3 regions of the Pantoea sp. nfd-35 genome follow, and region 2 is predicted to be linked to each of the others. Evidence: predicted binding sites of a transcription regulator. Region 2 holds the regulator's gene; each other region holds the start of a gene.
The links. The regulator CRP, encoded in region 2, controls carbon source genes, mostly activating them, when cyclic AMP is high. The targets are predictions, from matches to a motif close to ATGTGANNNNNNTCACAT.
Positions count from the first base shown of each region.

Region 1: mlc (sugar metabolism global transcriptional regulator Mlc) is a predicted target of CRP. The motif match lies at 6,423-6,440, and genes of this name have one in related genera.
Region 3: P9J57_RS06590 (YfcZ/YiiS family protein) is a predicted target of CRP. The motif match lies at 5,144-5,161, and genes of this name have one in related genera.

Region 1 covers NZ_CP122403.1:2,192,807-2,202,653, forward strand. Annotated here, with positions in the region: gene P9J57_RS10235 (ABC transporter substrate-binding protein) at 1-368, shown strand, start outside; gene P9J57_RS10240 (DksA/TraR family C4-type zinc finger protein) at 471-737, shown strand; gene P9J57_RS10245 (YoaK family small membrane protein) at 739-837, opposite strand; gene P9J57_RS10250 (hypothetical protein) at 864-1,187, opposite strand; gene P9J57_RS10255 (hypothetical protein) at 1,460-1,588, opposite strand; gene P9J57_RS10260 (sugar transporter) at 1,644-2,828, opposite strand; gene cybB (cytochrome b561) at 2,994-3,539, opposite strand; gene P9J57_RS10270 (hypothetical protein) at 3,742-3,999, opposite strand; gene P9J57_RS10275 (MFS transporter) at 4,165-5,412, opposite strand; gene P9J57_RS10280 (LysR family transcriptional regulator) at 5,507-6,394, shown strand; gene mlc (sugar metabolism global transcriptional regulator Mlc) at 6,528-7,745, shown strand; gene bioD (dethiobiotin synthase) at 7,861-8,559, shown strand; gene osmV (osmoprotectant ABC transporter ATP-binding protein OsmV) at 8,684-9,820, opposite strand; gene osmW (osmoprotectant ABC transporter permease OsmW) at 9,820-9,847, opposite strand, start outside.
Region 2 covers NZ_CP122403.1:428,376-438,222, reverse strand. Annotated here, with positions in the region: gene tauB (taurine ABC transporter ATP-binding subunit) at 1-551, opposite strand, end outside; gene tauA (taurine ABC transporter substrate-binding protein) at 562-1,551, opposite strand; gene P9J57_RS01985 (LacI family DNA-binding transcriptional regulator) at 1,773-2,753, shown strand; gene P9J57_RS01980 (LysE family translocator) at 2,756-3,358, opposite strand; gene P9J57_RS01975 (hydrolase) at 3,413-4,429, shown strand; gene P9J57_RS01970 (YheU family protein) at 4,434-4,652, shown strand; gene P9J57_RS01965 (phosphoribulokinase) at 4,714-5,583, shown strand; gene P9J57_RS01960 (OsmC family protein) at 5,613-6,017, opposite strand; gene crp (cAMP-activated global transcriptional regulator CRP) at 6,321-6,953, shown strand; gene P9J57_RS01950 (YccS/YhfK family putative transporter) at 7,012-9,087, shown strand; gene argD (bifunctional acetylornithine/succinyldiaminopimelate transaminase) at 9,089-9,847, opposite strand, start outside.
Region 3 covers NZ_CP122403.1:1,372,076-1,381,922, forward strand. Annotated here, with positions in the region: gene P9J57_RS06560 (heme lyase CcmF/NrfE family subunit) at 1-340, shown strand, start outside; gene P9J57_RS06565 (DsbE family thiol:disulfide interchange protein) at 337-891, shown strand; gene P9J57_RS06570 (cytochrome c-type biogenesis protein) at 888-1,343, shown strand; gene ccmI (c-type cytochrome biogenesis protein CcmI) at 1,343-2,554, shown strand; gene mlaA (phospholipid-binding lipoprotein MlaA) at 2,686-3,450, shown strand; gene fadL (long-chain fatty acid transporter FadL) at 3,617-4,894, opposite strand; gene P9J57_RS06590 (YfcZ/YiiS family protein) at 5,253-5,549, shown strand; gene fadI (acetyl-CoA C-acyltransferase FadI) at 5,712-7,022, shown strand; gene fadJ (fatty acid oxidation complex subunit alpha FadJ) at 7,022-9,142, shown strand; gene sixA (phosphohistidine phosphatase SixA) at 9,344-9,826, shown strand.

The DNA of each region.
Region 1 (9,847 bases), 1.8 Mb from region 2:
GCGAATACCTCAAACGCGTGCGCAACGGTGAACATCAGGCTGCTCTGATGGGCTGGACAACGGCGACGGGCGATCCGGATAACTTTTTCGGACCGCTCTATACCTGCACCGCGGCGAAAGGCGGTTCAAACTCATCAAAGTGGTGCTATCAGCCGTTTGAAACCCTGATCACCCAAGCCCGGGCCGAACCGGATCAGCGCAAACGGACTCACATGTACCTGCAGGCGCAGCAGATCATGCATGACCAGATGCCCGCCGTCATGATTGCCCACTCCACCATTTATGAACCGATACGCACGACGGTCAGCGGTTATGAAGTGGATCCCTTCGGCAAGCATATTTTTTATCAGGTCGATATCAAGCCGTAATCCATGATGCGGCGGCTCACAGGGACGTGTGCCGCCTTGCCTGCAAAATGTCAGATATGTTGTACAGTTAAGAGTGTGTTTGGTGTTCAGAAGGGAAATAACATGGCGAACGGTTGGGCTTCAGAAGGGGCGGTTCAGGAACAGATCGACAGTACCGTTAACGACGGGATCGAACGCGTGCGCCAGTCGATCGGTCAGGGCGAAAGCGCCACGGAATGTGAACTGTGCGGCGAACCGATACCGGCGGCGCGCCGTCAGGCACTGAAAGGCGTGCGCTACTGTGTCACCTGTCAGGAAAAAATCGATAAGCAGCAAAAAGAAACCAGCCTTTACAACCGTCGCGGCAGTAAAGACAGCCAGCTTCGCTGAATTATGATCCCGGCATGGCCAGGCCGCTGCCGATGAACCAGGCGAGAAAACCGATGCCGGCCACGATGATAGCAATGGGGAACAACAGACCAATTCTCATGTTTATCCTGTGAGTCTATTCAGGGATTAAGCCAGCCGTAACACGGCGTGATGGTTCTTCAGCAACGTAAACAGTTCAAACTGGGTCGCCTCATTTACCGCACGCCGTATCTCGCCTTTGGTGTAAATCATTGTGTGGATATGACCCAGTTGACGCCACACAACAATCGCCGAGGCCACAAGCGCGCAGGTATTCTCTGCCTGCACACATTCTACTGTGGCATGGCAGGCATCGTCTAAGTCATTGAGAAAAATTTTCACCCCATCAGTGGGCAAGATCGCCCGAATATCATCCAGCATGACCCGGCTGACGCTGCGTGACAAATATAGAGTTAACCACTTCCTCGTCATTATGACACCTGACGTTAACGATTTTCTCCGTTATACGGGGTAAACATAGGTAATGGAAGTGTTGAGAATAGGGTAATGATATTTAACGAACTTTTTTAGCTTATTAACGGCAGGCGAATTCCCAGACGTTTTATACCTTAACGATGCGGCTTAAATAACCAATTTACACGTGCCAATTTTATACCGGCCAATACGCTGTCTCAGGTTACGACGTTAAAAACGCGGGGTGCGGTGCGTATTCCGTTATTTAATGTTTAGGGTTGTCTGTGACCTTAATTCACTGACTCGTGCTGGCTAACGTCGGGCAGGCTGGTGACGCGGCGTGATCGATGACGCAGATAACCGCCAACGCGCGGCGGCATGATCCCGGTGCCGGTAGCCGAACGGCTGTTTTCAGCCATTGTGTCTGTGAGGAATAAACCAGAGCAGGCTCCGTCATCACGAAGCCTGCTGTTGTCATCCGTTCGAACGCAGTTGCGGATAACGTTTGAAAATATAAATACACCATAACAGCGCCGCGAGTCCGATGATCGCTCCCACATTACCCACATCAGACAGGCTCATGTAAGCGCTGACCTGGCTGCCTAATAGCGCGCCCGCACCAATACCGATATTATAAATACCGGACATCAATGACATCGCGACGTCCGTCGCGTCCGAGGCTAAAGACAGCACGCGGATTTGCATCGCCAGGCCAATCATCATCATTGCCATTCCCCAGACCACGCACAGGGTAATGATCGCGCCGGGCCGGACTGCGGCGAAGATTAACAGTCCCATGCACAGCGTCACCAGCGCGATAGCGGCAATCAGCAACGCAGAGGGGAATTTTTTCCCCAGCGAACTGAATAACAGGCTGCCAATAATGCCCGCCGAACCGAACAGCAGCAGCAGTAAGGTGGTGAACCCCTCGCTGGCATTAGCAACGAGCTGCATAAAAGGCTCAATATAGCTGTAGGCCGTATAGTGCGCGGTCACAATTAACGTCACCAGCAGATACATCCCGACCAGCGCCGGTCGGCGGAACAGCAGGGGAACGCTGCTAAGCGAACCCGTGTGCTCGCTGGGCAACCGTGGCAGGATACGCGCCAGCATAATCATCAGCACCAGGGCGGACAGCCCGATCACGCCAAACGTTGTGCGCCAGCCCAGCGCCTGACCGACCACGCGTCCAATCGGCACGCCCAAAACCATTGCCAGCGCGGTGCCGGTTGCCAGCATGCTGAGTGCCTGGGTTTTTTTACCTGCGGGGGCAACACGAATTGCCAGCGATGCTGTAATTGACCAAAACACCGCATGGGACAACGCAATTCCCACACGGGATACGATCAGGGAAGTAAAACTCCACGCAAACGTAGAAAGCACATGACTGGCAATAAAGACGATAAACAGAACCGTTAACAGGAACCGGCGTTCAATATTCCGCGTCAGCAGCATCAAAGGCAGTGACAGTAAGGCCACCACCCAGGCATAGATCGTCAGCATAATGCCCACTTCAGACGTTTTCATCGAAAAGCCTGCGGCAATATCGGACAGTAAACCGACCGGCACAAATTCGGTGGTATTAAACACAAAAGCGGCGATGGCCAACAGCACCACGCGTAGCCAGGCCGTTTTACGGGAAACAGTTGTTAATGGCATGAGAAGTTAAATCAGTCTGTGCGTCAAAAAGGAGTCAGGGCGATCACCCCATGATAGTGACCTGCGTCACACTTTAGCGGTTATTGTGGAGGAATTACGCGCCGGGTGGAACCACCAGGCGCAGATTAAGATGAATTTTTTTTGCCCGATACGGCAGTATGGCGTTTACGGCTCGCGATGACGCTGTCCGGGCATCATCCGCAGCAGCGTATTGTCCTTCAGGGCGTAATGATGAAACAGCGCCGCCGCCACATGTAAGCCAATCAGCCAGTAGCCAAGTGGGGCCAGCGTTTCGTGCCAGTCGGTCAGCGTATCCGACAGATCAAAGTCAGGTTCGGCCGCCACCGGCATCGGTATACCAAATAACTGCCACTCGCGACCTTTCAGATAACGCGATGCCAGTCCCAGCACCGGAAGCGTGATGAAAAGCGCATAAATCAGCGTATGCGTCAGATGAGCCAGCCCGGTTTGCCAGCGCGGCACCGGAGGAATAATGGCGGGACTACGATGACGGAGTTTCAGCAGTAATCGCGACAGCATCACCACCAGAATCGTCGCCCCGGCGCTGAAATGCGTCACCATCATCGCAAAGCGCTGCCAGGAACCCCGCTCGACATAGCCGCGTAACTCCATCGTGGCATAGGCAATGATGAGCAGCAGAACAGTAAGCCAGTGAAGCGCAATTTGAGACGATGCGAATTTATTACGCATGGTAGAGCCCTGTATGAAAGTAAGGGTTCTAAGATAACGGAAAAAAATGAAAAAGCTTAACGAAATGACGACTCTGTGGGATGACAGACCAACCGCAGACAGCAGACTCGGGGGCAGAGAAGGCGAGGATAACCGGCACACGGGCTGGGCTGAGAATGGCGGCCAGCAACCGCCATACTGACGTCAAACGGGCGTTGCGTAATCAGAAATCCACGCCGTGCTTAAGCGCCACACTGTCCTGAGTGTGCACATTTTTACCCGGGGCAACCGGGCAACACGCATCGCACCCTAATGAACCGGGATAGTACTTACGGGCCTGCTGAATGGCTGCGGTTGCGGAATAAAATGTGCCGAGAAACAGCCGACCTTCCAAATCCGGAAGATATTTACAGCCGCTTGCATGAACCACGTGATTATCGTTGTAGCCTGATTGTTTGTTGACGTAATAGTATCGCGCCATTAGGTCTCCCCCTTGCTGTGAATTCAAAGATGACATTAATCTTTGGGATCAAACCGATTATAGCGGGGAAACGCGTGCTTTAGGCAATCATACTGATAATACGGACAATTCTTGTACGGGCCGCATTCCGGGCAGTCAAACACCCGGAATATTCATTAAGTTTTGCTAGAGTTTGCGGCGGTGCAGCTGCCAGGCAACCCACAACGCTAACAGCAGTAAAGCGGAGATAAACAGTGTCAGGCCGCCCCAGCCAAACTGATGCCAGAAAAAGCCGCCAGCCGTACCCGCCACGCTTGAGCCGACGTAATAGCTGAACAGATAGAGCGAAGAAGCCTGACCTTTTGCCCGACGAGCGCGTGGGCCAATCCAGCCGCTCGCCACGGAGTGCGCCGCGAAAAATCCTGCCGTAAACAGCATCATACCAATGAAGATCAGCACGATACCGTTAAATGCCGTCAGCAGTAACCCCATCAGCATAATAAAGGTCGAGCCAAACATAACCGGGCCGCGCCCAAACCGGCTGGTTAACGCGCCGGCTTTCGGGGAACTCCATGACCCGGTCAGATAAACCACCGACAGCAAGCCCACCACAGCCTGACTTAAATGCCACGGCGCGCCCAGCAGGCGATAGCCGATATAGTTGAACAGCGTCACAAAGGCGCCCATCAGCAGCAGGCCTTCGGCAAACAGCAGCGGCAATCCCGCATCGCGCCAGTGCAGACGGAAGTTAATGGTCAGATGGCGCGGGCGCAGCGAGGCCGGACGGAAATGGCGCGATTCAGGTAAGATTTTCCAGAACATCAGGGCAGCGGCGAGGGCAAAACAGCCAATGGCCGCAATGGCTATGCGCCATGAAAAGAAGTCGGTTAATACACCGCTTATCAGGCGGCCGCTCATGCCGCCAATCGAGTTTCCGCTGATGTACAGCCCCATCGAAAAGGCCACCACGCTGGGATGGATCTCTTCACTCAGATAGGTCATGCCCACCGCGGCCACACCGCTCAGCGATAAGCCGATCAAGCCCCGCATCAGTAAAATGCCGTGCCAGCTGGTCATAGTGGCAGAGAGCAGGGTACAGATTGCGGCCAGCATGAGCGCCGTTACCATCACGGACTTCCGTCCTATGGCATCGGACAGCGGGCCTGTCACCAGTAATCCCAGGGCCATCATGGCGGTGGAAATGGAAAGCGAAATACTGCTCGCGGCGGGAGAAATGCCAAACTGTGCAGAGAGCACCGGCAGAATAGGCTGCACGCAATACAGCAGGGCAAAGGTGGCCAGCCCGGCAGAAAACAAGGCGAGCGTGACGCGCATAAAAGGCCGGGTGCCGCGCACAATCCAGTCAGACGCGGAAGCCTCAGACTGCGCAGGCATATCGCTGTCCAGCGGCACCGCAGGTGAAGAGCGATTCACAGGGGATCCTTATGAGTAAAAACAGAGTGTTACTGTAGAAAAGGTCTATTAGGTTGTCTAATATATTAATCATCTTAAATAAGACGTTTAACCTATGAATATTGAACTGCGTCACCTGCGCTATTTTATTGCCGTTGCGGAAGAGCTGCATTTTGGCCGCGCAGCCCAGCGCTTACACATCTCCCAGCCGCCGTTGAGTCAGCAAATCATGCAGCTGGAAGCGGAAACCGGCGCGCAGTTGTTTAACCGCACCAACCGTAGCGTGCAGCTTACGCCGGCCGGCGCGCAGTTTTTACAGGATGCGCGGGCAATCCTGTTACAGGTCGAGCAGGCAACCCAGCGCGCCGCGCGTCTGCATCGCGGTGAAGAAGGAGAGCTGCGCATTGGATTTACCTCCTCTGCGGCTTTTATTGGCGTGATGTCAGATGCGCTTTATGTGTTTCGCCAGCGCTGGCCCAACGTACATGTTCAGATGCAGGAAATTAACACCCGTCAGCAGCTGGCTCCGCTGCATGAAGGCAAGCTGGACCTCGGCGTCATGCGCAACACGCCGCTCCCCGCCGATTTGCATCATCAGCTTTTGCTGCGCGAGCCATTGTGCGCCGTGGTGCATAAAGCCCATCCGCTGGCGACGGCAGGGCGGATCACCTTGCAGGCGCTGGCGCGGGAACCCTTTGTGTTTTTTGATCCTCAGGTGGGAACGGCACTGTACAGCGAAATCCTGGATTTGCTTCAGCGCTATCAGATCCGGCCCTACATTACCCAGGAAGTGGGCGAGGCCATGACTATTCTCGGACTGGTCGCGACCGGGCTGGGTGTATCTATCTTGCCTGCCTCCTTCAGCCACGCGCGTCTGGCGAACGTGGTGTGGTTACCGCTGGAGGAGCCTGATGCGCAGTCGGAGATGTGGCTGGTCTGGTCGGGCGAACGCGAAATGAGTGCGCAGATGGCGCATATGATGGCGTTACTGCGCCGTGAGTGACAATTTATCCGCCAAAGCCGGAAAAATTATGTGTGTTAAATCACATATCTAAGCAAATATTTGCCGCAAAAAGTGAATCTGCCGCACCATAGCGGATATTTATTTAGAAGCGCGAAAATAACCGGAGCAGGGTGTGAGTTCGGACAGTCAACCTGGCCATATTGACCAAATTAAACAAATTAATGCTGGCGTCGTTTACCGGTTAATCGATCAGCATGGGCCAGTCTCGCGTATTGAACTGTCCAAACGGGCCCAGCTGGCGCCTGCCAGTATTACCAAAATCGTGCGGGAAATGCTGGATGCCCACCTGGTTCAGGAAACCGAGTTTCAGGAGCCGGGCGCTCGCGGCCGTCCGGCGATTGGTTTAATCCTTGATACGGACGCCTGGCACTATCTGGCGATTCGTCTGCACCGTGGCATATTGACGCTGACCTTGCGTGACCTCAGCAGCAGGGCGCTGGTCGAAGACAACCTGCCGCTCATTGATGACGCCACGGAGCCGCTGCTGACGCGTTTGACCGACCATGTTGACGCGTTTTTTATCCGTCATCAGAAACGGCTGGAAAGGCTGACCGCCATTGCCATCACCCTACCGGGGCTGATTAATGCCGCATCCGGTGTGGTGCACCGTTTACCCGGCTATACCTGCCATGATATGCCGTTGGGCAGCACCCTGGCGGCGCGGACCGGCCTGCCGGTATTTATCCAGCACGATATCTCCGCCTGGACGCTTGCCGAGTCGCTGTTTGGTGCGTCACGCGGTGCGCAGGACGTGATTCAGATTGTGATCGACGAAACGGTAGGGGCTGGCGTGATCACTGGCGGTCAGCTGTTGCACAAAAGCGGACGCGCGCTGGTGGAAGTCGGCCACACACAGGTCGATCCTTACGGCCAGCAATGCTACTGCGGCAATCACGGCTGTCTTGAAACAGTCGCCAGTACCGGCAGCCTGCTGGCGCTGATTGCGCACCGACTTCCGGGTCAGCCCGACAGCCTGTTACGCCATCAGCCCTTAACGCTTTCTGCCGTTTGTGAGGCAGCACAGAGCGGCGACAGGCTGGCGCGGGATGCCATAGCGACAGTGGGGCATCATGTTGGCAGGATCCTCGGCATGATGGTCAATATCTTTAATCCTCAACAAATTCTTATCGGTTCTCCGCTAAATCAGGCGGCAGATGTTCTCTTTCCGGCAGTACAAAATACCATTCACCAGCAGTCTTTACCTGCATACAGCGCAGTGATTCAGCTTGCACCCACTGAATTTACTGAGCCAGGTACGCTGGGTGCGGCCGCGTTGATCAAGGATTCGCTTTACAGCGGCTACCTGTTAATTAAGTTACTGCAAGGTTAAGCAACACTAACCTTGCGCTAACGCAATCTGCTCCCCCTTTTCCTTCCTTAGAATGATCATTCGCATGAAAGCCGAATCGTCAGTGAGCTGACACCGCTTGTGAAGGAGAAGTAGAGTGAAAACGCTATTTATTACCGGAACCGATACCGAAGTGGGGAAAACCGTGGTCGCACGCGCCCTGCTGCAAAGTTTTACCCAGGCGAACGAGCGGGCTGCGGGCTACAAACCTGTTGCCCGCTGGGGCGTCAAAACAGAAGAGGGCCTGAGAAACAAGGATGGGTTGTTTTTGCAGAGCGCCTCTTCCCTTGCGCTGCCTTATCAGGCAGTGAATCCGGTCATTTTTGAGAAAGAAGAAATCTGCGGCTATCCGCCCAATAAGGTCGATTATGCGAAAATCACGCAGGGGCTTCAGCATCTCAATCAGCTTGCCGATCGCGTGGTGGTCGAGGGCACCGGGGGCTGGCGCAGCCTGATGAACGATGCCCAGCCGCTGTCGGCCTGGGTGATCGAGCAGCAACTGCCCGTTATCTTAGTGGTCGGGATTAAGTTAGGTTGTATCAGCCATGCGCTACTGACCGCTCAGGCGATCCAGGCCGACGGATTGCCGCTGGCCGGATGGGTGGCTAATCGTATTAATCCGGGGCTGGCGCACTATGCCGATATCATTTCCGTCCTGCGTGAACAGATTACGGCACCGCTTCTCGGTGAGTTGCCTTATTTGCCCCGCGCAGAGCAGCGCGATCTGTCCCGTTATCTGGATATCTCCCTGCTGAATAGCAATAACCTGCACTACGCCCGGACAAAAACAGCATGAGAGAACCAGAGCAGGATGGCGCCACGCGCGCGACGGTACCATTCATCAGAAATAACTGACCAACAGTGATACGGAATGAGAGGCAGGATTAAGTGGGCCGCAACCAACGTGCGGCCCTGATTCATTATGGATTCAGGCGGCGACGGGTACGCCCGGAGCTGAGATAATCAGCAATGTAGTCCTGGGAAATCTCGCCACTGTAACGGCCATCTTCGTCCACAATCGGCATCCAGACGGTGTTGTGTTCATAGAGTTTCGACAGAACCACACGCAGGTTTTCTTCTGCTTTGCCGGTCACTTTAAACGTATGCAGCATCTCTTCACAGCGCCCGCTCGCGTGACGCGCCTCACGGCGTTTCACAAATCCTAACGGCTTGCCGTCGTCGTCAACCACGGTGATGGAACGCATGTCGTTTTCGTCCATGGTGCCAAAAGCCTCCGTTAACGGCGTCGAGCGTTTTACCGTGATGGTGGGCTGTTGGTCGGTCACGTCGCCTGCCTGTACCAGCAGCAGACGTTTCAACGTACGGTCCTGGCCAACAAAGGAGCCGACAAAATCGTTAGCCGGCGTCGCCAGCAACTCATCGGGGCTGGCGCACTGGACAATTTTGCCTTGGCCGAAGACCGCGATGCGGTCGCCAAGTTTGAGTGCTTCATCAATGTCGTGGCTGACCAGCATCACCGTTTTCTTCAACTGACGCTGCATATCCAGAAACTCATTCTGAATAACTTCCCGGTTAATTGGGTCAACCGCGCCAAAAGGCTCATCCATCAGCAGTACCGGCGGATCAGCCGCCAGCGCGCGAATCACCCCAATGCGCTGCTGTTGTCCACCGGACATTTCACGCGGGTAGCGATGCAGAAACTTATTCGGATCCAATGCCACCATGCTCATTAACTCCGTTGCCCGCTCGCGGCACTGCTTTTTATCCCAGCCCAGCATGCGTGGCACCACGGTGATGTTCTCTTCAATCGTCATATTGGGGAACAGACCAATTTGCTGGATCACGTAACCAATATTGCGACGCAGGGTGGTGGTATCCTGAGTGCTGGTGTCTTCCCCGTTGATGAGAATCCGCCCGCTGGTAGAGGGAATTAAGCGGTTAATCATTTTCAGCGTGGTGGTTTTGCCACAGCCAGAAGGCCCAAGCAGCACGCACATCTCGCCAGCAGGAACCTCAAGACTCACATTGTCCACCGCTTTCATCAGCGTGCCGTTTTTCTGGCTGAAGGTTTTCGTCAGATTTTCAAGTTTTATCATTATCGAATTCCCTTAGGAGTCAGCGCC
Region 2 (9,847 bases):
AGCAGAATCTGCTTACCGCTGTTGCGCCACAGGGTTAATAACAGGGTTTGCATTTGCTCACGCGTAAACGCGTCAAGTGCGCCGAAAGGCTCATCCAACAGCAACAGTTGTGGATTGGCCGCCAGCGCCCGGGCGATTCCGACGCGCTGACGCTGGCCTCCTGACAGCTGCCAGATAGGGCGTTTTTCCGCACCTTCGAGTCCGACGCTTTTGATGAAGCCCCGTGCAATCTCCTCACGCTGCTGGCGCGCCATGCCGGCTATCTGCAAGCCGAAAGCCACGTTATCCAGCACGTTACGCCACGGCAGCAGGCCTTCGTTCTGAAACACCACGCCACGCTCTGCGCCCGGCCCGCGCACAGGCTCCCCGTCCAGGGAAACCGTGCCGGACTCAACCGGTAAAAATCCGGCGATCAGGTTAAGCAGGGTTGTTTTGCCACAGCCTGACGGCCCCAGCACGACCATCAACGCTTTTTTATCAAGCTGTAACGTGATGTCCTGCAACACAGGCTGGCCGCCATAACTCGCGTTCAGGTGAGCGATACGTAACATGGCGTTCTCCTCAGGGTTTAGCCAAGGGGGCAACAAAGCGGCTGGTGACATAACGGCTGTAATCACTGCCAGCCTGCGGCACTTTTCCCTGCGCTTTCAGAAACTGCGCCGTATCCACAATGGCCTTGTTCACCGGCTGATCCAGCTGTTTAACCTGCTGCGCGGCCGTAAGGTAGGTATTGCCTTTTACCAGTTCCGGAACCGCTTGCTCTGGCACGCCGCTTAAACGCGAAAGCTTGCTGAGGTTGTCAGCCTGTTTCAGCCACTTTTCCGGGTCATCCAGATAGGCTTTCTGCGCCTCAAGGGCGCTGCGGGCAAAGGCGGTAACAATATCAGGATGCTGCTGCGCGAAGTCTTTACGCACGACCCAGACATCCAGCGTAGGCGATCCCCAGCGGCCAACCTGAGAAGAGTCTGTCAGGACCTTGCCGTCCTTTTCCAGTGCATTGACCGCCGGTGCCCAAACGTACGCGCCGTCGATGTCGCCCCGCTGCCAGGCGGCCACAATAGCGGGCGGCTGCAGGTTCACCAGTTGGACCTGGGAGGGTTTAATTCCCCAGTGCTTCAAGGCAGCAAGCAGGCTGTAGTGCGTGGTGGAGATAAAGGGGACGGCGATGCGTTTGCCAATCAGATCCTGAGGGCTGGCGATGGTTTTCCTGACAACAAGCGCTTCTGAATTCCCCAACTGAGAGGCGAGCAAAAACGCTTCTATCGGGAGTTGCTGCGTCGCCGCAACCGCTAGCGGACTGGACCCAATATTGCCTATCTGCACATCTCCGGATGCCAGGGCGCGCAATACGCCCGCCCCACTGTCGAATTTGCGCCAGGCTACCGTTGCGCCGCTCTCTTTAGCAAAAGTGTTATCTGCCTGCGCCACCTTGGCCGGTTCGGCAGAGGTTTGATACGCCACCGTCACGTCGACCGCGCCGGCCTGAAACGCCAGCAGTGCCAGCACAGTAGCCAAAATGGTTGACTGCCCTTTTAACATGATTTTCCCCATCACTTTTATGATGTGGGCAGTGTTGCTGGCAGGATTAATTTCACAAAGGAATTAAAAGTTATCCCTAATAGAAAGAAATTCTTAGATCATCATCTGCAATAGATTGCCGTTATATGCAAATTAAAATTCAGACAAAAAGCCATAAATTTGTCAGGCGCTCACATGCTGGGTGTGCTATTGATATGCGCTATTATTTGCTCCCGGTGAGGCCTGCGAGTTCGATGTCGATCGACAAAGTTGCCCTGTTAGCTGGCGTGTCTAAAGCCACGGTATCCCGCGTGCTTAACGCTCATCCAGGTGTGAAAGCGGATACGCGCCAGAAAGTGCTGGATGCCATTTCAACCAGCGGCTATCAGCCAAACCTGTTAGCGCGTCAGTTGCGTACCTCACAAAGCCATATGCTGCTGGTGCTGATTTCAGATATCACCAATCCCTTTTGTTCCAGGGTGGTGCAAGGCATTGAAGCGGAAGCCGAAATGCATGGCTACCATATCCTGTTGTGTAATTCCGCCTCGCAGTTTAAACGCGAAGCCGCTTACCTGACGCTGCTCACAGGCAAAGTCGTTGATGGCGTCATTACCATGGACGCGGCGGCCGGGCTGGAAAGCCTTATCGATATCATTGGAGATGCGCCCTGGGTGCAGTGCTCAGAGTTTGATCCCCAGATTGCGGCATCCTCGGTCTCCATCGATCATCTTGAGGCTGCGCGCGATACCGTACATTACCTTGCTGCCAGAGGCCGCCAACGCATTGCACTGGTCAACGGCGACATGCGTTATCTGTATTCCCAGTATCGTGAGCAGGGTTATCGCCAGGCCATTGAGCAAACGGATTTGGGCTGGTCTAAGGTCGTCTATACTGCGGATATTTCCTGTGAAGAAGGCAGTCGGGCTTTACGGGAGATGTTGCACTCGCCCGAGCGACCAGACGCGGTCTTTGCCGTGTCCGATGTACTGGCGGTCGGCGTCGTGCATGCGGCGCTGGAAGCAGGCTTGCGCGTACCCGAGGATTTGGCTGTGGTCGGGTTTGACGGTATTCCCTTTACCGGCAGCCTGAATCCGCCTTTGACCACCATAGAGCAACCGATGAATGAGCTGGGCGCCCGCAGCGTACAGTTGCTGCTGAAAAAAATCCGTCAGCCCCATGCGCCGGTTGTCAGGGAGGTGCTGCCCTGGAAGCGCCTGGAACGCGCCTCCAGTTAACGTCAGCGCCAGATGAGCAGTACGCAGGCTGCGGTTAACAGCCCCATACTGAGGTTAAATATCTTCCACGCGCGCGGACTGCGTAAAACACGGCCAATCATCGCGCCAAACCCCATCCAGATGATGCCCGCGACCAGATTGACCATCACCATCCCTACGCTGATTAACAGGACAGAGCGGCGATATCCGGCACCGGCCAGGCTAAAGCTGGCTATCGCCCCCAAGGCCATTAACCAGGCTTTGGGATTGATCAACTGCAACAATCCTCCCTGCCAGAAGGGCATGGGCGCGACCGGTGCCGCATCGGTCTCCAGCTTTTCGTATGCGGCGGTCGCAATTTTCCATGCCAGCCACAGAAGATAGAGGCTCCCGGCAACTTTCAGGATAAGGTGCAGTGAGGGATAGAGCAGGATCAATCCCCCTACGCCAAACGCCACCATCAGTAGCATCAGTTGCATACCAATCATGATGCCGACCATTAACGGAAGGGTTCGGAAAAAGCCAAAGTTGGCGCCCGAGGCGGTGAGTAACATATTATTAGGTCCGGGTGTAATCGCCGCGACCCAGAGAAACCCTAACATTGATAAAAAAAGACTGAGTTCCATTAATCCGGGTTCTCCCTCCATTATGTGAAAACTTATCGAAGCTAACAGTGTGATATGGAACAGACAAGCCTTTACAACATGAAATTTTCGGGCCCGGACGGCGCGGCGTTCAGCCCCATGCGCGGCCTGACCAATCCGCATGTGCAAACCATACTGCCGCGCCTGTTCCGCCGTACTCTAGCGTTAACGCCTCACTGGCAGCGGCTGGATTTACCCGATGGTGATTTTGTCGATCTGGCCTGGAGTGAAGATCCACAGTTTGCCGCGCATAAACCACGCGTGGTGCTGTTTCATGGTCTGGAAGGAAGCTTCCACAGTCCCTACATCCATGGCCTGATGCAAGTCTGCAGGCAACGTGGCTGGCTGGCCGTAGTGATGCATTTTCGCGGCTGTAGCGGCGAGCCGAACAGGCTAAACCGGATTTACCACTCCGGCGAGACGGAAGATGCACGCTTTTTCCTGACCTGGCTGAAGGCCCGCTGGGGACAGGTTCCTACTGCAGCTGTGGGGTTTTCGCTGGGCGGGAATATGCTGGGTTGCCTGCTGGGCCAACAGGGCAGTGACGTTGCGCTGGATGCCGGCGTTATCGTTTCGGCACCCTTGATGCTTGAACCCTGTAGCGCCCGACTGGAACGCGGGTTTTCCCAAATTTATCAGCGTTACCTGCTGAGCCAGCTTAAAAAGAATGCCAGGCGCAAGCTGCACGCATGGCCCGACACCTTACCGGTCAATCTCAGTCAGCTGAATGCCCTGCGTCGCCTGCGTGATTTTGACGACGCCATCACGGCCCGGGCGCATGGCTTTGCCGACGCCACGGACTATTATCGCCGTGCCAGCGCCCTGCCGTTGCTGAGATCGGTGACAAAACCGTTGCTGATTATCCATGCAAAAGATGACCCCTTTATGAGCGATGAGGTGATCCCGCAGAATGACCAGTTATCTGCCACTATTACCTATCAGCTGACAACACACGGTGGTCATGTTGGATTTGTGAGTGGTACCCTGCGTCAGCCTGAATTGTGGCTGGAACAGCGCGTGCCGCAGTGGATTTCCCCTTATCTGGATAGCTAACCCTGTGATTATTCCCTGGCAACAGGTTTCTCCCGAAACCCTTGAAAACGTTATTGAAGCCTTTGTTCTGCGCGAAGGTACCGACTACGGCGAACAGGAACTCAGCCTGACCGAAAAAGTCGCCAATGTGCGACGCCAGCTGCAGCAAGGTGAAGTCGTGCTGGTCTGGTCTGAGCTTCACGAATCGGTCAACATCATGCGCAAAAGTGAGTTCCGTGGCTGATGCACAGAACGAAAAATCGTGCTAACAATGCTCATCGCCTGATTTCACAGGGAGTTTCACTATGTCGGCACGTCATCCGATTATCGCGGTAACAGGTTCCAGCGGTGCCGGAACCACTACCACCAGCCTCGCATTCCGTAAAATTTTTCAGCAACTCAATTTGCACGCGGCCGAGCTGGAAGGAGACAGTTTCCACCGATTTACCCGGCCTGAAATGGATATGGCTATCCGTAAGGCGCGCGATCTGGGTCGCCATATCAGCTACTTTGGCCCGGAGGCGAATGATTTCGGTCTGCTGGAGCAGACCTTTGTTGAATACGGTGATCAGGGCAAGGGCCAGTCACGTAAATACCTGCATACCTACGACGAAGCGGTGCCCTGGAATCAGGTGCCAGGTACCTTTACCCCGTGGCAGCCGCTGCCACCGGATACGGACGTGCTGTTTTATGAAGGACTGCACGGCGGCGTCGTGACGGCTCAGCACAACGTCGCTGAAAAAGTGGATTTACTGGTCGGCGTCGTCCCCATCGTTAACCTGGAGTGGATTCAGAAGCTGGTACGCGATACCGGTGAACGCGGTCATTCGCGTGAAGCCGTAATGGATTCGGTGGTGCGCTCAATGGAAGATTACATCAATTTCATTACGCCGCAGTTCTCACGCACCCATATTAACTTTCAGCGGGTTCCAACCGTCGACACCTCTAACCCCTTTGCGGCACGCACCATTCCTTCACTGGATGAAAGTTTTGTCGTCATCCACTTTCAGGGGCTGGAAGATATTGATTTTCCCTACCTACTGGCCATGCTGCAGGGATCGTTTATTTCCAATATCAACACGCTGGTTGTACCTGGCGGGAAAATGGGGCTGGCGATGGAATTAATTATGGCACCGCTGGTAAAACGGCTCATGGAAGGCAAACGCATTGAATAAAATCAGAGGCCGCGCTGGCCTCTGAATAATTACAGCTCGATAACTTCGTAACTGTGGGTAATTTCCACCCCTTTGCCTAACATAATGGCAACCGAGCAATACTTCTCAGCTGAAAGGTCGACCGCACGCGCGACGGCTTTATCTGAAAGTGCTTTTCCACTGACGATAAAATGCAGGTTGATGCGGGTAAAGATGCGAGGCGCTTCTTCCCGACGTTCTGATTCGAGTTTTACTTCGCAATCAGCCACATCGTTGCGACCTTTTTGCAAAATTGATACCACATCAATGGCGCTGCATCCGCCGGCCGCCATCAGCACCATTTCCATAGGGCTGGGCGCTTTATCGCCGGAATTGCCGTCCATTAAGACCTGATGTCCGGACGAAGACTCGCCGAGGAATGTTAACCCTTCAACCCATTTGACTCTTGCCTGCATAATCTGGCCCCCAGAATGCCCTGTTTTTGCGTCAGAGTACGCTTTTGCCTGGTAAACAGCAATCCGGAGAAATCAGCCTTATTGCTGAAGCGAGACAACACAAGACAGTCGGCGAAAGCTGTGCTACAAACAGTGCTGAAAATATTTTTCGTCATCCGAAGACGAAGCCGGGAAGAATGATGCGCTCTGCGCAAATGCAGCCCGAATAATTTCCTGAATGGAAACACGCTTAACGCTTTCATCGCCTGGCAGGGAAACTGAGCCCTGTATTTTGGGCACGATTACAATAGAGGATAATAGCGAATGGTTCTCGGCAAACCGCAAACAGACCCTACACTTGAATGGTTCCTGTCCCATTGCCATATTCACAAGTATCCATCCAAAAGTACGCTGATTCACCAAGGTGAAAAAGCCGAAACGCTTTACTACATCGTGAAAGGTTCCGTCGCGGTACTGATTAAGGATGAAGAAGGCAAAGAGATGATTCTTTCTTATCTGAATCAAGGCGATTTTATTGGTGAGCTTGGCCTGTTTGAAGAAGGTCAGGAGCGCAGCGCCTGGGTACGTGCGAAAACTGCGTGCGAAGTGGCAGAGATTTCCTACAAGAAATTCCGTCAGCTCATCCAGGTTAACCCGGATATTTTGATGCGTCTTTCTTCTCAGATGGCTCGCCGTCTGCAGGTGACGTCAGAAAAAGTGGGAAATCTCGCTTTCCTGGATGTGACCGGACGCATTGCACAAACGTTGCTTAATCTGGCTAAACAGCCAGATGCCATGACGCATCCTGACGGCATGCAAATTAAAATTACTCGTCAGGAAATTGGCCAAATCGTTGGTTGTTCACGTGAAACCGTGGGCCGTATTTTGAAGATGCTGGAAGATCAGAACCTGATCTCCGCACACGGCAAAACCATCGTTGTTTACGGCACACGCTAAGCCTGACTGTTCACGGCGTGATGGCGACATTATGCCGTGAATGTCTTGTGTTGAGCCGATGTGGCGAAGAATAATCTATCACCCCGAAGTTAACTATGCGCTGCGCCAGACGCTGGTGTTGTGCCTTCCCGTAGCGCTCGGCTGGCTGTTCGGCGATCTGCAAAAAGGATTGCTGTTCTCATTGGTTCCCGCCTGCTGCAACATTGCCGGTCTGGACACGCCCCACAAACGCTTCTTTAAACGCCTGATCATCGGCGGCAGCCTGTTTGCCCTTGGCAGTTTACTGATGCAGTGGCTGCTGCTTAAAGACGTGCCGCTGCCGCTCATCCTGTTTGCCCTGCCTTTGCTGCTTGGCGTCACCGGAGAGATCAGTCCGCTGCACGCCCGACTGCTGCCCGGCACGTTAATCGCGTCAATTTTTACCCTCAGCCTGATTGGCCGTATGCCCATTTACGTTCCGCCCCTGCTCTATATCGGTGGAACGCTCTGGTATGGCCTGTTCAACTGGTTTTGGTTCTGGCTGTGGAAAGAGCAGCCGATGCGCGAAAGCCTGAGCCTGATCTACCGTGAGCTGGCAAATTACTGTGACGCCAAGTACAGCTTATTGACGCAGCTGACCGATCCGGAAAAAGCCCTGCCGCCCCTGCTGGCGCGTCAGCAAAAAGCGATCGATCTGATCAACACCTGCTATCAGCAAATGCATATGCTGTCTGCGAGTCGCGATCACAGCCACAAACGCCTGACCCGGGCGTTTCAGGTAGCACTGGATCTGCAGGAGCATATCTCCGTCAGCCTGCATCAGCCGGAAGAGGTCCAGAAGCTGGTCGAGCAAAGCCATGCTGAAGCCGTCATCCGCTGGAACGCCAGAACGATTTCAGCCCGGCTGCGCGCGCTGGCCGACGATATTCTGTATCACCAACTCTCTGGTCGTTTCGATATGGACAAGCAGTTGGGTGCGCTGGAGAAAATCGCCCTTCAGCATCCGGACAATCCGGTGGGTAACTTCTGTCTCTATCATTTCAGCCGTATCGCCCGGGTGCTTCGAACCCAAAAGCCGCTTTATCAACGCGACCTGATGGCCGATCGCCAGCGTCGTTTACCGCTGCTGCCCGCGTTGCGGAGCTATCTGTCGCTGCGGTCTTCCGCACTGCGAACGGCCGGGCGTTTTTCCGTCATGCTGATGCTGGGCAGCGCCCTGGCCGTGTTCTTTTCGATTCCTAAGCCCTACTGGATTTTGATGACCATCATGTTTGTCAGCCAGAGCAACTACAGCGCAACCCGCGTACGTATTCAGCACCGGGCCCTGGGAACCTTTGCCGGACTGGCTATCGCGGCGGCGTCGCTACGCCTGGATGTGCCTGAACCGCTGGTGCTGAGCATCATGCTGGTGATTACCTTTATCAGCTACCGTTTTACCCGCCAGTTTTACGGCTGGTCAATAGTGGGATTTACGGTTACGGCCGTTTATACGCTGCAACTGCTCTCCCTTAACGGGGCACAGTTTTTACTGCCCCGCCTGCTGGATACGCTGATGGGCTGCCTGATCGCCTTTGGGGGCATGTTATGGCTGTGGCCGCAGTGGCAAAGTGCCCTGCTGCGCCAGAATGCCCATGATGCGCTGGAGGCCTGTCAGGATGCCCTGCGAATGTTGCTGGGCCCGGAGCAGTCACCCGATGCGCTGGCTTACCAGCGGGTTAAGGTCAACCAGGCGCATAACGCCGTATTCAACTCCCTGAATCAGGCCATGCAGGAGCCGGGATTTAATTCACGCTACCTGCAGGATATGCGCTTATGGGTCACGCACTGCCAGTTTATCGTGGAGCACATTAACGCCATGACCATTCTGGCACGTGAACATACCATGCTGCCGCCCACGCTGGCTGAGCACTACCTGCAATGGTGCGAGATCGCCCTGCAACGGTGTCAGCAAAGGCTGGAATATGATGGGGAAAGTTCGCAGACGGATCTGCTACAGGGCGTGGAAGATATAAATGAGGGGCCGGTCACGGTACTGGAGCAGCACGTCAGGCGCATCCTGGAGCATCTGAAAGTCATGCACACGATCTCTTCTCTGGCCTGGAACCAGCGGCCTCATCATGGCCGCTGGCTGTTGCGCAGTCTGCGCCGCAAATAACTCAGGCAGACAGCACTTTCTCTACCGCACGGGCAAAGCGAGCCATGCCCTCTTCGATATCGGCAGGCTCGATAATCAGCGACGGTGCGAAGCGCATCACATCTGTTCCGGCCACCAGCACCATGACGCCTTCCGCAGCTGACGCATTCAGAATATCGCGCGCCTTGCCCGCATACTGCGGCTTCAGGGCTGCACCAATCAGCAGGCCTTTACCACGGATATCACTGAACAGGTCGTGACGCGCATCAATAGCCTTGAGCGCCTCAACAAACTGCTGGCGGCGGATTTCTACCCCATTCAGTACAGCTGGCGTATTGATAATATCTAACGCGGTTTCTGCGATCGCGCATGCCAGCGGATTGCCGCCATAAGTCGTGCCATGCACGCCAGGCGCCATGGTTGAGGCTACCTCATTGGTGGTCAGCATGGCGCTTACAGGAAAACCGCCGCCCAGCGCCTTCGCCGAGGTCAGAATATCGGGCGTCACGCCGTAGTGCTCATAGGCAAACAACTTACCGCTGCGCCCCATGCCGCTTTGCACCTCATCCAGTACCAGCAGCGCCTGGTGTTTGTCGCACAGTTCACGTAACCCCTGCATAAACGCTGGTGTTGCAGGCATCACACCGCCTTCACCCTGAATCGGCTCCACCACAATGGCGCAAGTGTGATCGTCAATCACCGCCTTAACCGCGTCCAGATCGTTGAACGGCACATGAACGATATCGGCGGGTTTCGGGCCAAAACCGTCGGAGTACTTGGG
Region 3 (9,847 bases), 940 kb from region 2:
TCAGGACTTACAAGGCCCTAATTACAGCGGCGGCGTGGCGGTCATTGACGTTTCCCGCAAGGGCAAGCCGGAAGCCGTGTTGTATGCGGAAAAACGCTTTTACTCTGCCGCGCGCACCATGATGACCGAGGCGGCGATCGACGGCGGCTTTACCCGCGATCTTTACGCCGCGCTGGGTGAAGAGCTCAGTGACGGTAGCTGGGCGGTGCGTATCTACTACAAACCCTTTGTCCGCTGGATCTGGTTTGGCGGCTTGTTTATGGCCGTCGGAGGGCTGTTCTGTTTGCTGGACCCGCGCTATCGCTCGCGCAAGAAAGCCGATCGTGAGGTGCGGACATGAAAAAAATTCTGTTTGTTCCGCTGGGATTATTTTTACTGCTGGCTGCCGCGCTGCTGTGGCAGCTGTCACGTAATGCGGAAGGGGACGATCCTTCACGGCTGGAATCGGCCTTAATTGGTAAGCCCTTGCCCGTGTTCAGGCTGGAGGCGCTGGATAAGCCAGGCAAAACCTATGATCAGCAAACGTTGATCACCGGTAAACCACTGTTGCTGAACGTCTGGGCAACCTGGTGTCCGACCTGCCGCGCCGAGCATCGCTACCTTAATGAGCTGGCAGAGCAGGGCGTTCGGGTTGTAGGGTTGAACTACAAAGACGATCGCCAGAAGGCAGTAACCTGGCTGAACACGCTGGGTAATCCTTATGCGCTCAGCCTGTATGACGGTAACGGGATGTTGGGCCTCGATCTCGGCGTTTATGGCGCACCTGAAACCTTTTTGATTGATGGCAAAGGCATTATTCGCTATCGCCATGCTGGCGATCTGAACCCGCGCGTCTGGCAACAGGAAGTCAAACCCTTGTGGGATAAATACACGAAGGAGAGCGGCGCATGAGATCCCTGATGATGATGCTCTGTGGGCTGCTGTTTAGTGCCAGCCTGTGGGCCGCGATTGATACCTATGCGTTTGACTCCGTGGCGCAGGAGGAGCAGTACCGTGAAATCACGGCCTCGCTGCGCTGTCCCAAATGCCAGAACAACAGCATCGCCGATTCTAATGCGATGATTGCGTCAGATATGCGGTTGAAAGTTTATCAACTGATGAAGCAGGGCCAGAGCCGTCAGCAAATCATCGACTATATGGTGGCGCGTTATGGCAATTTCGTCAGTTACCAGCCGCCTGTCACGCCCTCAACACTGATCCTGTGGGCCGGCCCGGCGCTGTTTGTGATTGTGGGCGGTGCCGTGATCGTGTGGCGTAGTCGTCAGCGTAAAACCCGAAGCGAGCTTGATGACCAGGAACAACAGCGTCTGGCGGCGATTCTGAAGTCGGACAGGACACGATAATGGCTGTCTTTTTACTCACGATTTTTCTGCTGCTGCTGGCGGCCAGCGTACTGTTTTTAGCCGCAGGCTGGCGTCAACGTGAAACCCACGCGGCGGCGCGCGACAACCTTAATACGCATTTTTATCGGCAGCGGCTGGCTGAGATAACCCTGGACGAAGAGCAGGGCGTGATTGCCGATCGCGCCGTGATGGAGCAGGAGTTACAGCAAACCCTGCTTAGCGATATTCCGCCCGCTTCGGATGCCCACTCGCACCGCAGCCGTCGCTGGGTGCTGTTACCCGGCCTGATCGTTTTAGTAATCGTGTCACTGGCAAGCTATCTTAAAACCGGTGGCTTAACGCAGTTAAGTGGCTGGCTCCAGGTGCAGGAAGCGTATCCGGCGCTGCGCGCCCAGCTCATGGATCCCCATGCCCGGCCACTTACCCAAGAGCAGCTCTCTCGCCTGCAGCTCGGTTTGCGCAGCCAGCTGCAAACCGAACCTGATAACCTCAGTGGCTGGGGGATGCTGGGCCGCCTCGGTATGGTACTCAACAATGCCACGGGCGCGCGTCAGGCTTTCGAGCATGCGTTGCAGCTGGCACCGAATAATTTTGCCCTGCAGCAGGATTATGCTGAGGTGCTGACGCGATCGGGCGATCCTCAGGATAACCGCCAGGCCGGGCTGCTGCTCACGGATCTGCTTAAACAGCATCCGCAGGATATCCGCACCCTAAGCCTGCTGGCCTATAATGCGTTTGAACAACAGCAGTATTCGCAGGCGATAGACAGCTGGCAAACCCTGTTGCAGGTGTTACCGGCCGACGATCCTCGTCGTGAGGGCATTGCGCGCAGCATTGAGCAAGCCAAAACCGATGCAGGGCAGCAAAGCAGTCAACTAACGGTCGAGGTCACGCTTTCTCCCCAGGCAGAAAAAATGTTACCGCCGGGCGGAGTCATGTATATTTCGGTGACTGACGGCGTCTCGCCCGTACCGGTCGCGGTGAAGCGCATATCGCCCGGACATTTTCCCGTGTCGCTGACGCTGGATGACAGTAATGCGATGTTGCAAGAGCGACGTCTTTCAACGCAGAAACAGATTCAGGTTCGCGTCAGGATTGCACGAAATGGCCGCGCAAATCCTGAGCCGGGTGACTGGTTTGGCGTTAGCGCGATAGTCCCCTGGGATGGCCATCAGCACATTGACGTCGCGATTGATAAACAGCAGCCTTAACCGGCTGGCGTCTGGCAATGTCTGAATCTGCCAACCGCACGGGAGATATCAGCTATGCTTGCTGGACTGCGCTGATCTACCCGCTGAAACTCAGCAGGGTATAAATAACTTATATGCACAGGGAGAAAAAAATGGATCACCGCCTGACCAGCCTGGCTTTGACCAGTGTGCTTCTGGTTGGTTGTGCCAGTTCAAAGCCTGCTGACGATGCGCCTGCAGGGCGTAGCGATCCGCTTGAAGGTTTTAACCGCACAATGTTTAACTTCAACTATAACGTGCTGGACCCTTACGTGCTGCGCCCTGTGGCAGTGGCCTGGCGCGACTATGTTCCCGTGCCTGCGCGCGCGGGCCTCAGCAACTTCCTGGGCAACCTCAGCGAACCTGCCAGTATGGTAAATGCGATTCTGGTCGGCGAACCGCGCAATGCAGGTATCCACTTTACACGTTTCTTCCTGAATACGGTGCTGGGGCTGGGCGGTTTCATTGATGTCGCCGGTAAAGCCAATCCGGAACTGGCGCGCCAGGGGCCGCAGCGTTTTGGTACCACGCTCGGTCACTATGGCGTGGGCTATGGCCCTTATGTGCAGTTACCGGCCTATGGCAGCTTCACGATACGCCAGGACGGCGGTGATTACGTCGATACGCTTTATCCTGTGCTTGGCTGGTTGACCTGGCCCATGTCCATCGGTAAATGGACGCTGGAAGGCATCGAATCGCGCGCACAGTTGCTGGACTCGGATGCTATCCTGAAACAGCAACGCGATCCTTACGCCTTTATCCGTAGCGCCTACTTCCAGCGCTACGACTTCCTGGCGCGCGGCGGCAAGCTGAAGCCAGAAGAAAATCCGAATGCGGCGGCGATCCAGGACGATCTGAAAGACATTGATTCGCAGTAAATCATGGCCCGCCAGAAGCCGCCTGTCGCAAGGGCGGCCTGATAAGCGGCCCGGGGTGATGACGTGAAGCTGCTACAGGGTTGTCACCAGGCTGCATGACGTGTGACGTTCCCGTTAGCAATAAAAAAGCGACACTCAGTGTCGCTTTTTTTATGCGTTTCGCGCATCAGAACTTGTAGTTGAAGCTTGCGCCATACAGCCAGGCTTTACCACTAGAGTTAAAGGTATAGGTGCCTTCCTGCACGGTCACTTTCTGACCGTGCATGTAAGACACGCCGACGTCTACCGATGCATCGTCGTTAAACGCATAAGAGGCACCGGCGCTCAGCCACAAACGGTCCTGATCCGGGATAGAGATAGAACGCTTGTCAGCCGGAACCGGGCTGTCATCAAAGGCGATACCGCTGCGGAAGGTCCAGTTTTTGTCGTACTGGTAGGTGGTACCCAGTGCGATGCGGTAGGCATCGTGGAAACCTTCATCTTTATAGAACAGCGTCTGGCCGTTTGAGCCCGTTGCTTTCAGCTCCTGAAACTGACTCCAGCTGGTATAGGCCAGGCTATAGTGGACGGCCCACTGTGGTGCCACTTTATGCCAGCCTGAAACTTCCCACATTTCCGGCAGGTTTAAGGTTAACGCGCCGGGAACTGTAGAGCCGTTTGTACCTGTCGGGAGATTAGTAACTTCTGGGTTATTACGAGGATTGAATGGCAGGCTACTTTTATAGTCTCCATCAAAGTCAATTTTCACTTCGGAGCGGTAGGTAAAACCAAAACGGTTATTGTCATCGACTTCGTAGAGTACGCCAGCGTTCCAGCCGTAGCCCCATTTGTCCCCCTTAAGATAGGCAACTTGCGTATCTGCGGGTATACCGAGCCGTGCGCCCGCTTCACCAGCATAGCGCTCAATTTTAGCTTTGGCATATACAGCATCAAAACCTACCCCGAAGCTGAAATGCTCATTCAAACGATAAGTCGTGCTGAGGTTCAGGTTACCCGTCATCAGGTCAGTTTTGCCGCCCAGCCCGCCCGCGGTATAACCGTTGTTAAACTCTGTCGCCAGGCCGTAGTTAGACGTCGCTGACGCGCCTACCCACCACTTGTCATTGATCGGCTGGACGTAATGCAGGTTAGGGATCCATTGGTTCGGTGCGATGTTTTTCGCGTCCAGGCTGCGGCCCGTCGGGCTTTGGCCACTGATATCCACTTCAGGATCGATGTAAACCGCACCGATTGAAAATTCAGGGCGATCCATGAGTGCCATGGTTGCCGGGTTACGACTGGCTGAGGCCGCCGTATCACCCATTGCGCCTTCGCCAGAATAAGCGCGACCTAAACCAATGGAAGAAAATTCATTTAACTGAAATCCGGCTGCATATACGTTAGAGGAAATAAGCGCTACTGCAGCTGCCACGGCTGACTTTGCGAACAGGTTTTTATGGTTCATGACCACAACCTCATGTGAATTATTATTTAACGTTGTGACGTCGCGTAACAAGGAACGGCGGATTGTATGGACTGATGTCAAATGCACATATCAGACCAGTGCGGAGAGTATAGGTCCGACCTGTACACATGTTGCAATATTGTTTTTAAAATATTTCCAATTTGATAGGTGAAAATTCGATCTGCTTAACACTTCTCGGGAATAAATGGGCAGAGCGGCAGGAGCAAAACTGATCCACATCAAATTTTATTGTGATATTCGTCACTTAGCGCGGTGTGTGTAGCGGGTTGATAAGCCAGAGCGTAAAATTTTCAGCAGAAAACTCACCCACCTTATGATGTGATGTCAGGAGAAAATCATGACAAATGCTTTAAAAAAATGTAGCGCGACGGAAACGGCTGCCTGCTGTTGCGTCGATGTTGGTACGGTGATGGATAATTCAGACTGTACGGCCAGCTGGTCAGCATGGTGTAAAGATCGCGCCGATGCCGAAACGAAACTGGCGCAGCTGACGGAAAGGGCGCGCCAGGTCGAGTCAGAACCCTGCGTTATCGATTCCAGCATGGTGGAAGAGGCCGGTGGCGTGCAGCTTAATATCGACTTTACCTTTAGCTGTCAGGCCGAAACTCTGATTTTCCAACTGGGTTTGCGTTAAACATTTCGGCGCCGCTGCTCTGCGGCGTTTTTCATTTTCGTGTTTCTTATCTCACTTTTCTCCTCCTGATGTTGGCGGCGCACCCGCTTGTGGTTAACACTGTGGATCAGGTCAGACCTCTTTCGGCAATGATGCCTCGGTCACGATGTACAGGTGGATACAATGAGCAAAGCGCAGTCACTGCTGACGCGTAATGGCGAGCGCATCGCCATCACCCACGGATTACGTACGCCTTTTCTTCGCCAGGCCACGGGTTTTCACGGCATCCCTGCGGTTGAACTGGGTCGCATGGTGATCAGCGAAATCATGGCCCGAAGTGAACTCCCGGTTGAGGTGATTGAGCAACTGGTCTTCGGTCAGGTGGTGCAAATGCCGGAAGCGCCAAACATTGCACGTGAGATCGTCTTAAGCAGTGGCCTGAGCGTCAATACCGATGCTTATAGCGTCAGCCGCGCCTGCGCCACCAGCTTTCAGGCGGTGGCAAACGTCACCGAAAGCTTACTGGCAGGTACGATTTCTGCCGGCATCGCAGGCGGGGCGGACTCCTCCTCTGTGCTGCCCATTGGGGTCAGTAAAACGCTGGCGCGCGCGCTGGTGGATATGAATAAAGCGCGTGGCTTTTCACAGAAGCTGCACATTCTCCGGCGGCTGCGCCCTAAAGATCTGTTACCGGTTCCGCCTGCCGTTGCGGAGTACTCCACGGGATTACGTATGGGGGATACCGCAGAGCAGATGGCCAAAACGCATGGCATCAGCCGGGAAGAGCAGGATGCATTGGCCCTGCGCTCGCATCAGCGCGCGGCCCAGGCCTGGCAGTCAGGCGTACTGAGTCAGGAGGTGATGGCCGCCTTTGTGCCGCCGTGGAAAGCGCCCATCGAGCAAGATAATAATGTGCGTATGGATGCAAAAGCCGCCGATTATGCCCGGCTGCGTCCGGCATTTGACCGTCAGCACGGTACCGTTACTGCGGCAAACAGTACGCCGCTTACCGATGGGGCTGCTGCGGTCATTTTAATGCGTGAAGGCCGGGCAAAAGAGCTTGGAATACAGCCGCTGGGCTATTTACGCAGCTATGCGTTTACCGCTATCGACGTCTGGCAGGACATGCTGTTAGGGCCGGCCTACGCCTCGCCGCTGGCGCTGGATCGTGCCGGGATAGCCTTAAAGGATTTGACGCTGATTGATATGCACGAAGCCTTTGCCGCTCAGACGTTAAGCAACCTGAAAATGTTTCGTGATGAACGTTTTGCCCGGGACGTGTTAAACCGCGCCCATGCGCTGGGCGAAGTTGACGAGGCACGTTTTAATGTCTCGGGCGGATCGATCGCCTTTGGGCATCCGTTTGCCGCAACCGGCGCACGCATGATTACCCAGACGTTAAATGAATTACGCCGCCGGGGCGGCGGGCTGGGTTTAGTCACAGCCTGCGCCGCCGGGGGTTTAGGGGCAGCAATGGTTCTGGAGGCCGAATAATGGAACAGAGCGCGTTCACATTACAGATGCGGGACGATCATGTAGGCGTGATCACCATTGATGTACCCAATGAAAAGATGAATACGCTTAAAGCGGCATTCGCGGCACAGATTGCGGCAATCATTGCGGAAGCACGCAAGCATCCGCAACTGCTGGGGCTGGTGCTGATTTCAGGCAAACCTGACAACTTTGTTGCAGGGGCCGATATCAGCATGATCGATCGCTGCCAGAGCGCCCACGAGGCAGAAGCGCTGGCCAGACAAGGGCAGGACGTGATGGCGGCGATTGCGGCATTGCCATTTCCTGTGGTGGCGGCAATCCATGGTGCTTGTCTGGGCGGCGGGCTTGAGCTGGCGCTGGCCTGCAACGCGCGCATCTGTTCGCTGGACGATAAAACCCGTATTGGCCTGCCTGAAGTGCAGTTGGGGCTGCTGCCGGGGTCGGGCGGCACGCAGCGCCTGCCTCGCTTAATCGGCGTACAGAAAGCCTTACCGCTTATCCTTACCGGTAAGAACCTGCGGGCCAGGCAGGCGAAAAAGCTGGGCATTGTTGATGATGCCGTGCCGCAGGCCATCCTGCTTGACGCCGCCGTTGAACTGGTGAAGAAAGGGAAATACCGCAGAGCGCCGCTGCCCCTGCGCGATCGTCTGCTGCAGGGCCCGATGGCTCGTCAGGCGCTGTTCGCACTGGCCAGACGCGAAACCGATCGTAAAACCCAGGGTAACTACCCAGCGGCACGACGCATTATCGAGGTGGTTCGCATCGGCCTGGAGCAGAGCAGTCAGGCCGGTTACGCCGCGGAAGCGCGGGCGTTTGGCGAACTGGCGATGACGCCAGAGTCGGCCGCGCTGCGCAGCCTGTTTTTTGCTTCCACCGCCATCAAGAAAGAGAACGGCACCCAGGCTGAACCACGACCACTCCAACGGGTCGGTGTGTTGGGCGGCGGGCTGATGGGCGGCGGGATCGCCAGCGTCAGCGCCGTTAATGCGGGGCTACCGGTGCGCATCAAGGATATCAGCCTTAAAGGCATCAACCATGCCCTGCAAACCAGTTGGGATCTGCTGAGTAAAAAAGTGAAACGCCGGCAAATCAGTCCGGCACAGCGTCAGCAGCAGATTGCGCGCATCAGCGGCAGCACCGACTATCAGGGATTCACCCAGCGCGATATCGTGATTGAGGCGGTCTTTGAGGACCTGGATCTGAAAAGACAGATGGTGGCGGACGTTGAGGCGAACTGTCAGCCTCAGACGATCTTTGCTTCCAATACCTCATCGATTCCCATTGCAGAGATTGCGGCGACGGCACGGCGCCCAGAGAACATCATCGGCCTGCACTATTTTAGCCCGGTGGAAAAAATGCCGCTGGTCGAGGTGATCCCGCATGCCACGACCTCGCCTGAAACGCTTGCCAGTACGGTAATGCTGGCACGGAAACAGGGTAAAACGCCGATAGTGGTGGCCGATAAACCTGGTTTTTACGTCAACCGTATCCTCACACCTTACATCAACGAGGCCATGCGCTGCGTGGTGGAGGGGGAACCGATCGATCACATTGATCGGGCGCTGGTGAAGGCAGGATTCCCGGTGGGGCCGGTTCAGCTACTGGATGAAGTTGGCATTGATGTCGGCAGTAAGATTTCACCGGGCCTGCAGCAGGCTTATGGCGAGCGGTTTGCCGCGCCTTCCGCGCTGGATGCCGTGATCAAAGACGGTCGCAAAGGACGCAAAAACGGTAGGGGATTCTACCTGTACGGATCGTCGCGTCTGGCGCGTAAGAAGGTCGATCCGGCGGTGTACGGCTTAGTGAAGACCCGGCCGGTGGCAAAGCAAAGCGGCGCGCAGATTGCCGAACGGTGCATGATGATGATGTTAAACGAAGCGGTGCGTTGCCTGGATGAGCAGGTTATCCGCTCGCCGCGGGACGGCGATATCGGTGCGGTGTTTGGCATTGGTTTTCCCCCCTTTTTGGGCGGACCGTTCCATTACATCGACAGGCTGGGCGCGGCAGAAATCGTCAACAGATTAACGCGGCTTCAGCAACAGTACGGGGACCGTTTTGCGCCCTGTGACGCGTTGCTGCGCGCAGCTGAGCAGCAGACAAAGTTTTACACTTCTTCATAAATTCGAATACCCACTCCGATTCAGGGGGTTAGAAACGCGCCGCACAAGCGTGAGGCGCTGCACGAATCTGACAGGTGCTTATTTAATAAACAACCGGTTGACTATACTGAAGTCATTAGGGTACAACACGACGTTCATTCGCAGAATGAAGCGCCTGATGCGGATGCATCAGGCGATGTCGACAAACAACAGCGGTGCTTTATGCAAGTTTTTATCATGCGTCACGGCGATGCGGCTCTTGAGGCTGCCAGTGATTCAGTCAGGCCTTTAACGCTTTGTGGATGTGACGAATCACGTCAAATGGCGAACTGGTTAAAAGGTCAGTCTGTTGACATTGAACGTGTACTTGTCAGCCCCTATCTCCGTGCGCAGCAGACGCTTGCCACATTTCGTGAGGCGTTCCCTTTGCCAGAAGGGGAGGATATTTTGCCGGAACTGACCCCCGGCGGCGATCCCGGTCTGGTCGGATGCTATTTGCAGGCACTGGCGAATGAAGGGGTTAAATCGGCGCTGGTTATCTCTCACTTGCCACTGGTGGGCTATCTGGTGTCAGAGCTTTGCCCACAGGAAACCCCACCGATGTTTGCCACCTCGGCCATTGCCTGCGTTGACTTCGATCCGGCTGAAAGTCAGGGCAAACTGTTATGGCAGGTCAGCCCCAAAAAACTCGCGAAAGCGATGTAATAATGTCGGGCCATTTACTGG